Regions from separate parts of the Kitasatospora sp. Xyl93 genome, predicted to be linked through region 2. Evidence: riboswitches for the same ligand, from Rfam matches in the RefSeq annotation. Region 2 holds a riboswitch; each other region holds the start of a gene.
The links. A riboswitch is a leader RNA that binds a small molecule or an ion and turns the genes downstream of it on or off. The one in region 2 is predicted to bind cobalamin.

Region 1 (3,418 bases), 3.5 Mb from region 2:
TTCGCCGATCCCTCGACGGTGAAGTACGCGTACCGGCCCAGGCTGTTGTGGGTGCCCGTGCAGCCGGCGGCGGCGCAGAACGCCGGCGATCCGGCCGCGGGCGCGCCCTTGAGCTGACCGGCGAAGTTCTTCGTCGCGGTCTCGGCCTGGATCTTGTGGTCGAAGACCGCCACCCCGACGGTGACCGCGCTCTCACCGGACACGTACGTCGCCCGGAGCACCTGCTGGCACCCCTGGTCGCCGAGCACCTTGCCCAGCCCGCCGGTCGTGGAGTTCCCGTCCCAGCAGGGCGAGTCCAGAGCCACCACGGTCCGGTTCCAGGTGGCACCGTTGATCGTCACCTGGAGCGAGGAGAAGAGCGCTCCCGCGTCCTGCGGCGCCGGGTCGGTGGCGACCTCCCAGATCGGCTTCGACGGGTCGTCCGGCTGGCCGGGCGTGCCGGAGGCGCTCGGGTTGGCCGTCGGCGGGGTGGTGGTGGCCGTCGTGGGGCCGTTGTCCTTCTTGCCCTTGAACAGCAGCACGCCGCCGGCGGCCAGGCCGCCGACCACGGCGACCGCGGCCACCACGCCGATGACCCTCATCCGGCGACGGCGCTTGCCGTCGGCCTCGTTGCGGTCCGCCAGCGCGTCCCAGTCCGGCTCGACCCGCTGCGGCGGGACGGGCTGCTGGGGCTGCTGCTGCAGGTGCCACTGCGGCTGGGGGTTCGGCTGCGGCTGCGCGACCGGGTGCGGCTGACCGACCGGGTGCGGCTGGGGCTGCGGCTGACCGACCGGCGGGGCCGGCTGCGGCGCAGGCGCCACCGGATGCGGCACCGGAGGGATGGGCTGTGCGACCGGCTGCGCCGACGGCACGACCGGCCCGTACGAGGCGGGCGGCGGCCCGAAACCTCCACTCGGCGGCGGTACCGGACCAGGTACCACCGGCTGCTGACTCTGTGCGCCCCCCGGCCCGGCGGGAGGCGTTCCCTGCGGCCCCTGCCCAGGTACGCCAGTTCCGTCGCTCATGCGCCCAGATCGTAGGGCATCCGCATGACCACCGGTCCTCCCGGTGGCCATTCCGTATCGAAACCAGGACGCCCCGGCCCGGCTTCCGGAGTCGCCGAGGGCCATCGTCCGCCATGGTTCCGGCACGACCGGTTATCGCCCAGACACGCGGCGCCGCACTACATCTGGGGCCGCTTCAGGGAGACACCACTACATGTATGCTCACTCCTGCTGTCGATGCAGGGGAACCCGGTGCGAATCCGGGACTGCCCCGCAGCGGTGTGCGGGCGGCTCCAGCAGCCGTGCCCGCGAGTCCGAGTACCTGCCGACGGCGTGCGCCACGGCCCTCCCGCAGAGGCCGCGCCGGCACGAGCAGTACCCCTCCGGGCCTCGCGGGCGGGCCGGGGAGTCACCGTCGCGCGACGCCGTCTGCGTTCGTGCCGTGCTCCCCTGCCCCGATCGGCCCGGTGGCCCCCGATCACCGCCGCCGATCGCCGCCAGGAGAGAGCGCCTTGACCACCGCTGCCTCAGCCACCCTGCCCGCCCAGGGCTCCGGTACCGCCTTCACCGACCCGACGGTCTCCGACCCCGGCGGCGCCCTGCTGCGGCTGCTCACCGACCGCAGCACCGACCTCACCGAGGTCGACCCCGGCCACGTCGCCGCCGCCGCGCTGCGCGGCCGCCACGCCGGCTCGGACTTCGCCGAACTCCGCGGGCTGGCCGTGGACGCCGCCGCGTCGATGATCGCCGAGGACCCCCAGTACTCGAAGCTGGCCGCCCGCCTGCTCGCCCTGGAGATCGTCGACGAGGCGAACAGCCAGGGCTCGACGTCCTTCTCCGCCTCGATCGCCGTCGGCCACGCCGAGGGCCTGATCGGCGACACCACCGCGGCCTTCGTCGCCAAGCACGCCGCCGCCCTGGACGCGCTGGTCGACACCGCGGGCGACGACCGCTTCGAATACTTCGGCCTGCGCACCGTGCAGTCCCGCTACCTGCTGCGCCACCCGATCACCCGCAAGGTGATCGAGACCCCGCAGCACTTCCTGCTCCGCGTCGCCTGCGGCCTGGCGGTCGGCGACAGCGAGCAGTCGGTGCGCGAGGTGGCCGAGCTGTACGGCCTGATGAGCCGCCTGGAGTACCTGACCTCCTCGCCGACGCTCTTCAACTCCGGCACCCGGCACCCGCAGATGTCGAGCTGCTACCTGCTCGACTCGCCGCTGGACAACCTGGACTCGATCTACAACCGCTACGCGCAGATCGCCCGCCTCTCCAAGCACGCCGGCGGCATCGGCCTGTCCTACTCGCGCATCCGCTCGCGCGGCAGCCTGATCCGCGGCACCAACGGCAAGTCCAACGGCATCGTGCCGTTCCTGCGCACCCTCGACTCCTCGGTCGCCGCCGTCAACCAGGGCGGCCGCCGCAAGGGCGCGGCCTGCGTCTACCTGGAGACCTGGCACGCCGACATCGAGGAGTTCCTGGAGCTCCGCGACAACACCGGCGAAGAGGCCCGCCGCACCCACAACCTCAACCTGGCGCACTGGATCCCGGACGAGTTCATGCGCCGGGTCAACGCCAACGAGGACTGGTCGCTGTTCTCGCCGGCCGACGTGCCCGAGCTGGTCGACCTGTGGGGCGCCGACTTCGACGAGGCGTACCGCAAGGCCGAGCTGGCCGGCAAGGCCGTGCGCACCATCCCGGCGCAGACCCTGTACGCCCGCATGATGCGCACCCTGGCGCAGACCGGCAACGGCTGGATGACCTTCAAGGACGCCTCCAACCGCGCCGCCAACCAGACCGCGCTGCCGGGCCGCACGGTGCACTCCTCCAACCTGTGCACCGAGATCCTGGAGGTCACGGACGACTCCGAGACCGCCGTCTGCAACCTGGGCTCGGTCAACCTGGGCGCCCACGTGGCCTCCGGCGCCTCGGCCGCCGACCTGCTCGGCGCCATGGACTGGGAGCGGCTGGACGCCACCGTGCGCACCGCCGTCACCTTCCTCGACCGCGTGGTGGACATCAACTTCTACCCGACCACCGAGGCCGGGACGTCCAACTCCCGCTGGCGGCCGGTCGGCCTGGGCGTGATGGGCCTCCAGGACGTCTTCTTCAAGCTGCGGATCGACTTCGACTCCGCCGAGGCGAAGCAGCTGTCCACGCTGATCGCCGAGCGCATCATGCTCACCGCCTACGAGCGCTCCGCCGACCTGGCCGAGCAGCTGGGCCGCCACGAGGCGTACGGCGAGACCCGCGCCGCCCGGGGCGAGCTGCACATCGACCACTTCCCGAGCGCCGCCCCGCAGTGGGCCGACCGCTGGACGGCGCTGCGCGCCCGGATCGCCGAGACCGGCCTGCGCAACTCGCTGCTGCTGGCCATCGCGCCGACCGCGACCATCGCCTCCATCGCCGGCGTGTACGAGTGCATCGAGCCGCAGGTG
Region 2 (3,418 bases):
ATCATCCGGCGCTCCAGCTCCATCGCCAGGTGCCGCTCGGTGCGGCCGACCAGGATCGACTCCAGCAGCTCGCCCAGCGCCTGGTCGGCGATCTCCGCGGCGATCCGCAGGTCCGCGATCTCGCGCTCGTCCTTGACCACCCGCAGCCGCTCGACCGTCTGGCCGAGGTCCACCAGCCGGGCCCCCTCGGTCAGGCCGGCCACCGCCCGGTGCCGGGTGACGGTCAGGTCGTGCTCCTCCACGGCCAGGCCCGACACCCCGGACCGCGCGGCGGCGGTCGCGGCGGCCAGCGCCGTGTCCGAGCCGGCCGCCACCGGCAGCCTGGTGACGTCCGGAGCGATCAGGTGCTCCCCGGAGTCGTCCGGCGGCAGATCGTCCGGCAGCGCGAGCAGGGCGCGCTCCCTGGTCAGCAGCAGGCTCGCCCCGCAGGGCGCGCAGCCCGTCAGGTACCGCACGTTCGCCGCGCGGGTGATCAGCGCCGCATCGGCCCCGGCCGCACTGCAGTGCTCCCTCACCCGCTCCCGCCGCCCCGCGTACGCATCCGCCATGCGTCGAGCCTACGAACCCCCGGCCCGAAGCGCCCGCCGAGCACCCCCGGCAGAACCCCCGGTGCTCCTTGCGCGCCCCCCGCGCGACCGCGCCCTCACCTCCGGGCGCGCGCCGTGCGCCCCGCCCCCGCCCGGGGCCGTGCCGCGGCCCCGGGGACGACCCGCGGGACGGGCGCTCAGGCCTCCTGGCCCGGCGTCCAGCGCTGCTCGACCCGGGCGAGCTTCCAGTACCCGATCGCGATCGCCCAGACCAGCACGAACAGCCCGGCGATGCCGTAGCCGACGTTGTCCAGCGAGATGTCCGCGATGAACCCGGAGACCGGGTCGGTCAGGTCGAGCTTCTCGTGCAGCACCCCGACCAGCTCGATGGTGCCGATGACGAAGGCGACCGCGATCGACAGACCGGTGATGGTCAGGTTGTAGTACACCTTCCGGACCGGGTTGGCGAAGGCCCACTGGTACGCGAAGTTCATGAACGTCCCGTCCAGGGTGTCGAACAGGCTCATCCCGGCCGCGAACAGCAGCGGCAGGCAGACGATCGCGTACCAGGGCAGCCCGGAGGCCGCGCCCGAGCCGGCCATCACCATCAGGGTGACCTCGGTCGCGGTGTCGAAGCCCAGGCCCAGCACCATGCCCACCGGGAACATCTGCCCCGGTCGGGTGATCGACCGGGTCGCCCGGTTCAGCACCCGGGCCATGAAGCCGCGCGAGTCGAGGTGCGCCTCAAGCTCCCGCTCGTCGAACTGCCCGGCCCGCATCGCCCGGAACACCTTGAGGATGCCGAGCAGTGCCGCCAGGTTGAGCGCGCCGATCAGGTAGAGGAAGACGCCCGAGGTGGTCGTCCCGATCATGCCGAGCCACTTGTGGGTGGTCGACTCGTCGTCCATCAGCGTGTTCGCCAGCTGCGCGCCGCCCGCCACCAGGGCGGCCATCACGACCACCATCGAGGAGTGCCCGAGGGCGAACCAGAACCCCACCGAGACCGGCCGCTTGCCGTCCGCCATCAGCTTGCGGGTGGTGTTGTCGATCACCGCGATGTGGTCGGCGTCGAAGGCGTGCCGCATGCCGAGGGTGTACGCGGTGATACCCAGGCCCACCCCGAAGGCCTGGGTACCGACCGCGTACCGCTCGGGTGCGACCAGGAAGACGAGCGTCCCGAAGGCCACCACGTGCATGGCCAGGATCACCCCCATCAACCCGGCCGTACGGATGGTGTCCTCGCGCCGCCACCGGAAGCTCGGCAGCGCGGAGGGGGCCGTCTTCGCCCCGGTGGCGACGGTTTCGGGCAGGGTCATCTGCGGATCACGCTCCAGCACCTCGTGGAAAACCTCGTGAGATGCCGTGGCCGGTCTCCTGGCTGACGGGACGCCCGTACCCGCCTTCCCAGGCGCGCGGGGCGCCCAGTGGCTTCATGGGTACGGACGACGTTCCTCCGTGGGCGGAGGAACGACCCGATCACAGTGGCGAGGGCCGCTCCGGGCTGGGATCCCTGAGGATCCGTCACCGGTCTTCCCGAGCACCACGGCGGGGAACACCGTAGGGGCCGGGCCCCACGGGTGCAAGGCTGCGCACCTGCGCAGGTGTCCAGGATCACAGGGCGCCGCCTGCAAGAATGTCCGCATGCATCTCGTACCGGCCGACCGCGCGGGCCACCGCACCATCGACGGGCACCGGGTCTGCGAGGCCATCGCCGCGATCGGCGAGCCCGCGCACGTCCGGTCCTGGGCCGAGCGGTTCTCGCTGCTCGCCGACCCCGGGCGGCTCGCCCTGCTGCTCGCCCTCCACCGGGCCGGCCCGCTCGCCGTCACCGACCTCGCGGTCGCCACCGGCATGCGCGACCCCGCCGTCTCCCAGGCCCTGCGGCTGCTCCGCACGGCCGGCGTGGTGACCGGCGACCGGGACGGACGGGTGGTGCGCTACCGGCTCGTGGACGAGGCCATGCGCCCCCTCCTCGACGAGTGCACCGCCGCCGAGCACCACGAGCCCACCGCGGCCGCCGGCTGACACCCGCAAACCCCGGCCGGGACCGGGCCCGACCAGTACGATCATGGTGTGCCGTCCCATCCCCACGTCTGGCCCGCCGACCGCTGGAACACCCGACCAGTCAGGGCCCGCGTGCTGGCGGTCGCCCGCACCCTCACCTCGGCCACCCGGGTCCTGGACGTCCTCACCCTGCTGAGCCCGGACGGCATCGAGCGGTACTTCACCGTCAACCCCGGCTCCGCCTTCGCCGACCGCGCCCTGGACGAGTACCTGCACGGCCTGCCCGGCTTCACCGTGCTGGACTGGGAGGACGCCGTCCGCCGCCGCTTCGACCTGGCCGTCGCCTGCGCCGTCCACTCCTCCATGCACCGCCTGGACGCCCGCCTCGTCGTCCTCCCGCACGGCGCCGGCTACAACCGCCTGGTCACCGAGTCGACCGGCGACACGGTCACCGCCGCCGGCCTGTCCCGCAACGAACTCACCCACCGCGGACGGGTGTTCGTGGACGTCCTCGGCCTCTCCCACCCCGAGCAGCTGGACCGGCTGCGGGACTCCTGCCCCGAGGCGCTGGACGTCGCCCGGGTCGTCGGCGACCCGTGCTTCGACCGGATGCTCGGCAGCCGGCGCTCCCGCGACGGCTACCGCGCCGCGCTCGGCGCCACCTGCGGCCGACGGCTCGTCGTCGTCAGCTCCACCTGGAGCGAGCACTCGTTATTCGGCCGCCGCCCCGACCTCCCCCAGCGGCTGGTCCGCCGGCTCCCCGCCGACGAGTACACGGTGGCCGTCGTCCTGCACCCCAACGTCTGGAGCCGCCACGACCCCGAGGCGCTGCTCGACGGCGCCCGCCGGATGGGCCTGCGCCTGATCCCGCCCCACCAGGGCTGGCA
Region 3 (3,418 bases), 4.3 Mb from region 2:
AAGCTCTGCGGCGACGCCCCGGAAACCGGCCCGGGCGGCGTCCCGGCGGGCGGAGGCCGGGAGGTCGAGCACGGGAGAGTCGAGGATCAGGCCCCGGACGGCGTGCGACCAGACGGAGCGGGCCGCGGTCTGCAGGACCATGGTCGCGCCGAGGGACCAGCCGTACAGGACCACCTTGCCCGCGCCGCTGTCGAGCGCCAGCCGTACCGCCGACTCGACGTCGCGCCACTCGGTCTCGCCGAAGTGGCTGAGCCCGTCCGGGGAGTCGGGGGCGCCCCGGTCGCCGCGGTAGGTGACGGCGAGGGCGGGCAGGCCGAGCCGGTCGAGCACGGGGAACACCGGGAGGGTCTGCTGGCGGTCGGCCCCGGGGCCGTGCACCAGGATCACCCAGGTGCCGCGCTTGCCGTGGAGCCGCCAGGCGGGCAGCGCGCCGAGCTCGCCGTCGGCGGCGGTGTCGGCGAAGGCCAGGCCGAGCGCCTCGGAGGGGTCGCCGAGGTGGACCCGGGGGGTGAAGCGGACCTCGGTCCCGGGGGCGAGGGTGCCCCGGTCGGCGCGGACCAGCCGGCGGGTGACGCCCCGTTCGTCGCCGTGCAGGACCTCCTCGACCACCGCGTGCCCGCCGTCCGCCCACTCGACCGCCCAGCGGCCGGGGCGCAGGCTCGCGGGGCCGCGGGTGAAGGTGACCCGGCCGGGGGCGAGGCCGCGGACCACCACCGGCGCCGACTCCTGGACGGCGGGCGCCGGACGGACCATCCGCTCGGAGGCCCGACGGCCGATCACCAGCACGGCGGCCCCGGCCGCGGTGGCCCCGACCGCGGCGGCCGCCACGACGGCGGCGGTTCCCCAACGCATATCGCTCCCCGCTCTGTTGCTCTCGGACCGGACGGTGTTCGAGCACCAGTTCACCTGCGCCCCGCCCGGACGGCCACCCGGACGGCCACCCCGATGGGCCGTCCGGGTCGCCCGGGCGGCGGGCGGGCGGCGGGCGGGCGGGCCCGAGGAGGGGACGGTCGGGAGGGCGACCGCCCGGGCCGGTGCCGCTGCCGGCGCCTGCCGGTGCCGGGCGATCCCACGGGGTGCCAGCGGGCCGGCGTGTGACCAACCCCTCCGTGACCTCGGTTGACTCCCGGTTCGGGCCCGTGATGGGATCCTGGGGCCAAACGGAGGCATGGAGAGGAAGCCGGTGGAAGTCCGGCGCGGTCCCGCCACTGTCACCGGGGAGCACGCTCGGAACATCGCCACGGCGGGCCGTCGACGGCCGCTGGAAGGCTCCGGGAGTGCGTTCGACCCGGAAGCCAGGAGACTCTCGCCCCCGTCACGTCGATCCAGGGCGCGGACCCTGAGTGAGGACACGCACGCGATGCAGGCTGCCCCGCCCGGCCGGACTCCGAGCTGCCTTCCGCCGTGCGGCCGATGACCCCGCCCACCGCCTCCCCCGCTCCGCGCCCGCTGACCCGCGCCGCCGCGTTCGCGCTCGGCGCCGCCGCGGGCTACGCCGCCGACACCCGCTTCGCCGACCCCCGCCGGGGCCACCCGGTGGCCGTCTTCGGCAGCGCCGCGATCCGGCTGGAGCGCAGGGTGTGGCGCGACGGCCGCGCCGCCGGGGCCGGGTACACGGCGCTGTGCGTGGGCGCGGTCGCGGCGGGCGCGCTCGCCCTGGACCGTACGGTGGGCCGGCGCCCGCTGGGCCGGGCCGCGCTGGCGGCGGCCGCGACCTGGACCGTGCTCGGCGGCACCTCGCTGACCCGGGAGGCGCGCACCATCGGCCGCTCGCTCGCCGCGGGCGACCTCGCGGCCGCCCGGGAGCGGCTGCCGCACCTGTGCGGGCGGGACCCGAGCGCGCTGGACGGGCAGCAGATCGCCCGGGCCGTGGTCGAGTCGGTGGCCGAGAACACCGCCGACGCCGTGGTGAACGCGCTGGCCTGGGGCACCCTGGCCGGCACCCCCGGACTGCTGGCCTTCCGCGCCGTGAACACCCTGGACGCCATGGTGGGCCACCGCTCGCCGCGCTACGCCCGGTTCGGCTGGGCCTCGGCCCGGCTGGACGACCTGGCGGGCTGGCCCGGCGCCCGGCTGACGGCACTGTTGACGGTGGCCGCCGCGCCCGAACCCCGGACCGCCTGGCGGATCTGGCGGCGCGACGGCTCCGCGCACCCGAGCCCGAACGCGGGCCAGGCCGAGGCGGCGTTCGCCGGCGCGGTGGGCGTGCGGCTGGGCGGGACGCTGCGGTACGGCGAGCAGGTGGAGGACCGGCCGGTGCTGGGCGCGGAGCTGCGCCCGGTCACGGTGGACGACATCGAACGGGCCTGCGCGCTCTCCCGGCGGGTGGGCGCACTGGCGCTGGGTACGACGGTCGCGGGGCACGTCCTGCTGCGGACGCTGATGAAGAAGAGGGGGCGGGCATGACGAACGCGCTGCTGGTCGCGGGGACGACCTCGGACGCGGGCAAGAGCGTGGTGACGGCCGGGATCTGCCGTTGGCTCGCCCGCCAGGGCGTGCGGGTCGCGCCGTTCAAGGCGCAGAACATGTCGCTCAACTCCTTCGTCACCGCCGACGGCGCCGAGATCGGCCGCGCCCAGGCGATGCAGGCGCAGGCCGCCCGGGTGGAGCCGGAGGCGGCGATGAACCCGGTGCTGCTCAAGCCCGGCGCGGACGGCCGCAGCCAGGTGGTGCTGCTCGGCCGGCCGGTGGCCGAGGTGGGCGCGCTGGACTACCGCGAGCGCAAGCCCGTCCTGCTGGAGCGCGCCCTGGAGTGCCTGGCCGACCTGCGCAGCCGCTACGACGTGGTGGTCTGCGAGGGCGCGGGCTCGCCGGCCGAGATCAACCTGCGCGACCGCGACATCGCCAACATGGGCCTGGCCACGGCCGCCGCCCTGCCGGTGGTGGTGGTCGGGGACATCGACCGCGGCGGGGTCTTCGCCGCGATGTACGGGACGCTGGCACTGCTGTCGGCGGAGGACCAGCGGCACGTGGCGGGCTGGTTCGTCAACAAGTTCCGCGGCGACTCGCGGCTGCTGGCGCCCGGGCTGGAGATGCTGCACGAGCTGACCGGACGTCCGGTGCTGGGCACCCTGCCGATGCTGCCCGGGCTCTGGCTGGACGCCGAGGACTCGCTGGACCTGTCCACCGTGGTCGACCGGACGGACGGGCCCGGACCGCTCGGCGCGGACGTGCTGCGGGTGGCCGTGGTGCGCTTCCCCCGGCTGTCCAACTTCACCGACCTGGACGCGCTCGCGCAGGAGCCGGGCGTGCTGGTCCGCTGGGCGACCAGGCCGGAGGAGCTGGCCGACGCCGACCTGGTGGTGCTGCCCGGCACCCGGGCCACCGTCGCGGACCTCGCCTGGCTGCGCGAGCGCGGCCTGGAGCCGGCCCTGAAGGCACGGGCGGCGGCCGGACTGCCGGTCCTCGGGGTCTGCGG
Region 4 (3,418 bases), 3.5 Mb from region 2:
CGGACAGGCTCAGGAAGCCCCGGTCGGCGAGGTGTCCGGCGCGCACCTTGCGCAGCGCCTCGGCGCAGCGCTGCGCGTCCCCCGCGGCCGGGCCGCCGAAGCCGCGGCGGTGCGGCAGCCGGCCCATGGCGACCACCTCGGCGACGGTGAAGTCGAACTCGGCGGAGTGCTCCTGGGTCAGCGCGGCCACCCGGCGGGCGCTCTCCCGGGCGGTGAGGGCGTGCAGGTCGTCCCCGGCCAGCCGGACCACGCCGCCGGTCGGCTCCAGCACCCGGTAGACGCAGCGCAGCAGGGTCGACTTGCCGCTGCCGTTCGGGCCGATCAGGCCGACCACCTGCCCGGCGGCGGCCGCCAGGCTCACCTCGTGGACCAGCCGGGTGCCGGCCAGTTCCACCGAGACGGCGTCGACGGCGAGGTCCTGGGCCCGCGTCGGCCCGGTCCCGGCCGCCGCCTCGATCACGTCGGTCACCGGTTGCCTCCGAAGGCCTGGCCGCGGCGGCGCATCATCACGAGGAAGGCGGGCACGCCGAGGACCGCGGTGAACACCCCGACGGGCAGTTCGGCGGGCGCCAGCAGGGTGCGCGAGGCGATGTCCACCCAGACCAGCAGCAGCGCCCCGGCGAGCGGCGCGACCACCAGCACCCGGCGGTGCCCGGCGCCGACCAGCATCCGCGACAGGTGCGGCATCAGCAGCCCGACGAAGCCGATCGCCCCGCTGACGGCGACCACGGTGCCGGTGACGGCGGCGGTCACCACGAACAGCTCGCGGCGCAGCCGGTCCGGGTCCACGCCGAGCGAGGCGGAGGTCTCGTCGCCCATCGCGAGCGCGTCCAGCCGCCCGGCGGCGCCGGTCAGGTAGGCGAGGCCGGCCAGCACCGTGGCGGCGGCGACCGGCACCTTGCCCCAGGTGGCGCCGCCGAGGCTGCCGAGCAGCCACATCATGGCGTCCCGGGCGGCTTCGCCGCGGTCGGCGGCGAAGACCATCAGGGTGGTGGTGGCCGAGAAGCCGTAGGACAGGGCGGTGCCGGTGAGCACCAGGCGCAGCGGGGTGAGCCCGTACGCGGTGCGGGCGGCGAGGTAGACCAGCGTCATGGCGGCCAGGGCGGAGCCGAAGGCGGACGCGGAGACGGCCCACACCCCGAGCGAGGCGAAGGCCCCGAACAGCAGGACGGCGTTGGCGCCGACGGCCGCGCCGGAGGAGACGCCGAGCACGAAGGGGTCGGCCAGCGCGTTGCGCACCAGCGCCTGGACGGCGACCCCGCACGCGGCCAGCCCGGCGCCGACGACGGCGGCCAGCACGGTGCGCGGCAGCCGGATCTCCCAGACGATCGCGTACGCGGCCGCCTCGCCCGCGTCCAGCCGACCGCCCGTCAGCCCGGCGCCCAGCAGTCGCAGCACCCGGGGCAGGCCGAGGCCGGAGGAGCCCAGCGCGACTCCGCAGACCAGCGAGAGCAGCAGCGCGACGGCGAGGCCGGCGGCGAGCGGGGCGACGGGTGTGCGCCGGGCGGGCGGGCCGGCTGCACGGTCTGCGGGTGCGCGGTTCACGGGGACGCCTTGCCTCGGGCCGCGGGTGCGCCGGGGCGGGCGCGGGCCGCAGGTGTGCCGGGGCGCCGTTCCCCTCGCAGTCCGCGGCGAGTTGTCGGGAGGTCAGCGGCCGAGGGCGATCGGGCTGGCGCGGTCGTACGGGCTGGTACGGGCCGCGCTCACCGTTGCGGGTCAGCGCCGGATTCACACCGGACTTCCCCCTCGGACGCCCTGGCAGCATAACAGCCACTCAGGGCAGGCAACCCTTACCGGGGGTGGGGCCGGGCGGTGAACGCACGACCGCCCCCGTCCGGCTGCGCGGACGGGGGCGGTCGGGTGGCGACGCGTCAGGCTCAGGCCTGCTTGGTCTCCCAGAAGATCTTGTCGACCTCGGCGATCAGGTCCAGCAGGGCCTGGCCGGTGGCCGGGTCGGTGGACGCCTTGGCGGCCGAGGCGGCCTTCAGGGTGTCGTTGATCAGCTGGTGCAGCTGCGGGTACTTCTCGAAGTGCGGGGCCTTGAAGTAGTCGCTCCACAGCACCGAGATGTGGTGCTTGACGGCCTCGGCGCGCTGCTCCTTGATGATGATGGCGCGGGCGCGGAAGTGCGGGTCCTCGTTGGCCTGGTACTTCTCCTGGGTGGCCTTGACCGACTCGGCCTCGAGCTTGGCCTGCGCCGGGTCGTACACGCCGCAGGGCAGGTCGCAGTGGGCGTGGGCGGTGGCGCGCGGTGCAAACAGACGAGAGAACATGGGAGTCCTTCCTTAGATCGTCTTCCCGCGCCCGAGATTACCCCGCCGTCCTCGCGGTTTCGCGGTCGGGCGGCGGGCCTAGGGCAAAAGACGGACCCGGAACCGGGGTAATCCGGACATCGGGCCGGTGACGGTCCGTACGGCAGACTGGGGGCGGGCGGAGCGGGAGGAGGAGTCGTGGCGCGGAGCACGCGACCGGAGGGCGCCGGAGCCGGCGGACGGGACCGGGGCGGCGCGCTGCCGTTCGGACTGGTCGACGTGGCCGGGCCGTCGATGGTCCCGACCCTGCGCGAGGGCGACCAGCTGCTGGTCCGCTACGGCGCGCCGATCCGGCCGGGGGCGGTGGTGCTCTTCCGGCACCCCTTCCAGCAGGACCTGCTGGTGGTGAAACGGGCCGCCGAGCGCCGGTCCAAGGGCTGGTGGCTGCTCTCCGACAACCGTCCGGTGGACAGCGACAGCCGCAGCTACGGCGCCGTCCCGGACGAACTGGTGCTCGGCCGGGTGCTGCTGCGGCTGCGGCCGAGCCCGGCCTGGCTGGCGCCGGGGCGCCGGCTGGAGCGGCTGCTGCTCACCCCGCGGCTGGCCCGGGTGCCGGGCCTGGCCCGCCGGCTGGGCGCCTGGGTGGACGGGGTCTAGGACCTACTCGCGGGCCGCCGCCTCCGCCTCCTGGCGCTTGCGGGCCCGGTAGGCGGCCACGTTGGCGCGGGTCGCGCAGCGGTCCGAGCAGTAGCGGCGGGAGCGGTTGGTCGAGGTGTCCAGGTAGGCGTTGCGGCAGGGCGCGGCCTGGCAGATGCCGAGCCGGTCGGCGCCCAGCTCGGTCAGGTGGACGGCCAGGCCCATGCAGGCGACCGCGCTGAAGTGCGCGGTGGCGGTCGGCGAGTTGTCGGCCAGGTGCAGGTGCCAGCGCGGCCGTCCGGCGTCGTCCAGGTAGTCGTGCCCGGAGATCAGCGGGCTGACCGGGTACTCCATGAGCAGGCTGTTCAGCAGGTCGACGCCGCGGATCTCGTCGCCGTCGGCGGCGGCCTCGAAGACCCCGCGCAGCCGGGTCCGCACCGCCCGCAGCCGGGGCAGGTCGGACTCGTCGGCGAGGGCGGCGGCCCGCGAGGAGTCGGAGAACAGGGCGCGCACCGCCTCCACGGAGGTCA

Region 1: linked by a shared signal. The riboswitch ahead of ACZ5GH_RS22685 (ribonucleoside-diphosphate reductase subunit alpha) and the one ahead of nicT (Nickel transporter NicT) in region 2 are both predicted to bind cobalamin.
Region 3: linked by a shared signal. The riboswitch ahead of ACZ5GH_RS26115 (cobalamin biosynthesis protein) and the one ahead of nicT (Nickel transporter NicT) in region 2 are both predicted to bind cobalamin.
Region 4: linked by a shared signal. The riboswitch ahead of ACZ5GH_RS22825 (FecCD family ABC transporter permease) and the one ahead of nicT (Nickel transporter NicT) in region 2 are both predicted to bind cobalamin.

What each region holds. Positions count from the first base shown of each region.
Region 1 is NZ_AP029185.1:5,070,203-5,073,620, reverse strand. Features, by position in the region: gene ACZ5GH_RS22690 (hypothetical protein) at 1-800, opposite strand, end outside; cobalamin riboswitch at 1,202-1,327, shown strand; gene ACZ5GH_RS22685 (ribonucleoside-diphosphate reductase subunit alpha) at 1,520-3,418, shown strand, end outside.
Region 2 is NZ_AP029185.1:1,615,514-1,618,931, forward strand. Features, by position in the region: gene ACZ5GH_RS06700 (M24 family metallopeptidase) at 1-548, opposite strand, end outside; gene nicT (Nickel transporter NicT) at 725-1,843, opposite strand; cobalamin riboswitch at 1,875-2,087, opposite strand; gene ACZ5GH_RS06710 (ArsR/SmtB family transcription factor) at 2,169-2,552, shown strand; gene ACZ5GH_RS06715 (hypothetical protein) at 2,601-3,418, shown strand, end outside.
Region 3 is NZ_AP029185.1:5,899,927-5,903,344, reverse strand. Features, by position in the region: gene ACZ5GH_RS26120 (alpha/beta hydrolase family protein) at 1-852, opposite strand, end outside; cobalamin riboswitch at 1,174-1,306, shown strand; gene ACZ5GH_RS26115 (cobalamin biosynthesis protein) at 1,414-2,406, shown strand; gene ACZ5GH_RS26110 (cobyric acid synthase) at 2,403-3,418, shown strand, end outside.
Region 4 is NZ_AP029185.1:5,103,321-5,106,738, forward strand. Features, by position in the region: gene ACZ5GH_RS22820 (ABC transporter ATP-binding protein) at 1-469, opposite strand, end outside; gene ACZ5GH_RS22825 (FecCD family ABC transporter permease) at 466-1,545, opposite strand; cobalamin riboswitch at 1,657-1,787, opposite strand; gene sodN (superoxide dismutase, Ni) at 1,878-2,273, opposite strand; gene sodX (nickel-type superoxide dismutase maturation protease) at 2,547-2,909, shown strand; gene ACZ5GH_RS22840 (CGNR zinc finger domain-containing protein) at 2,913-3,418, opposite strand, start outside.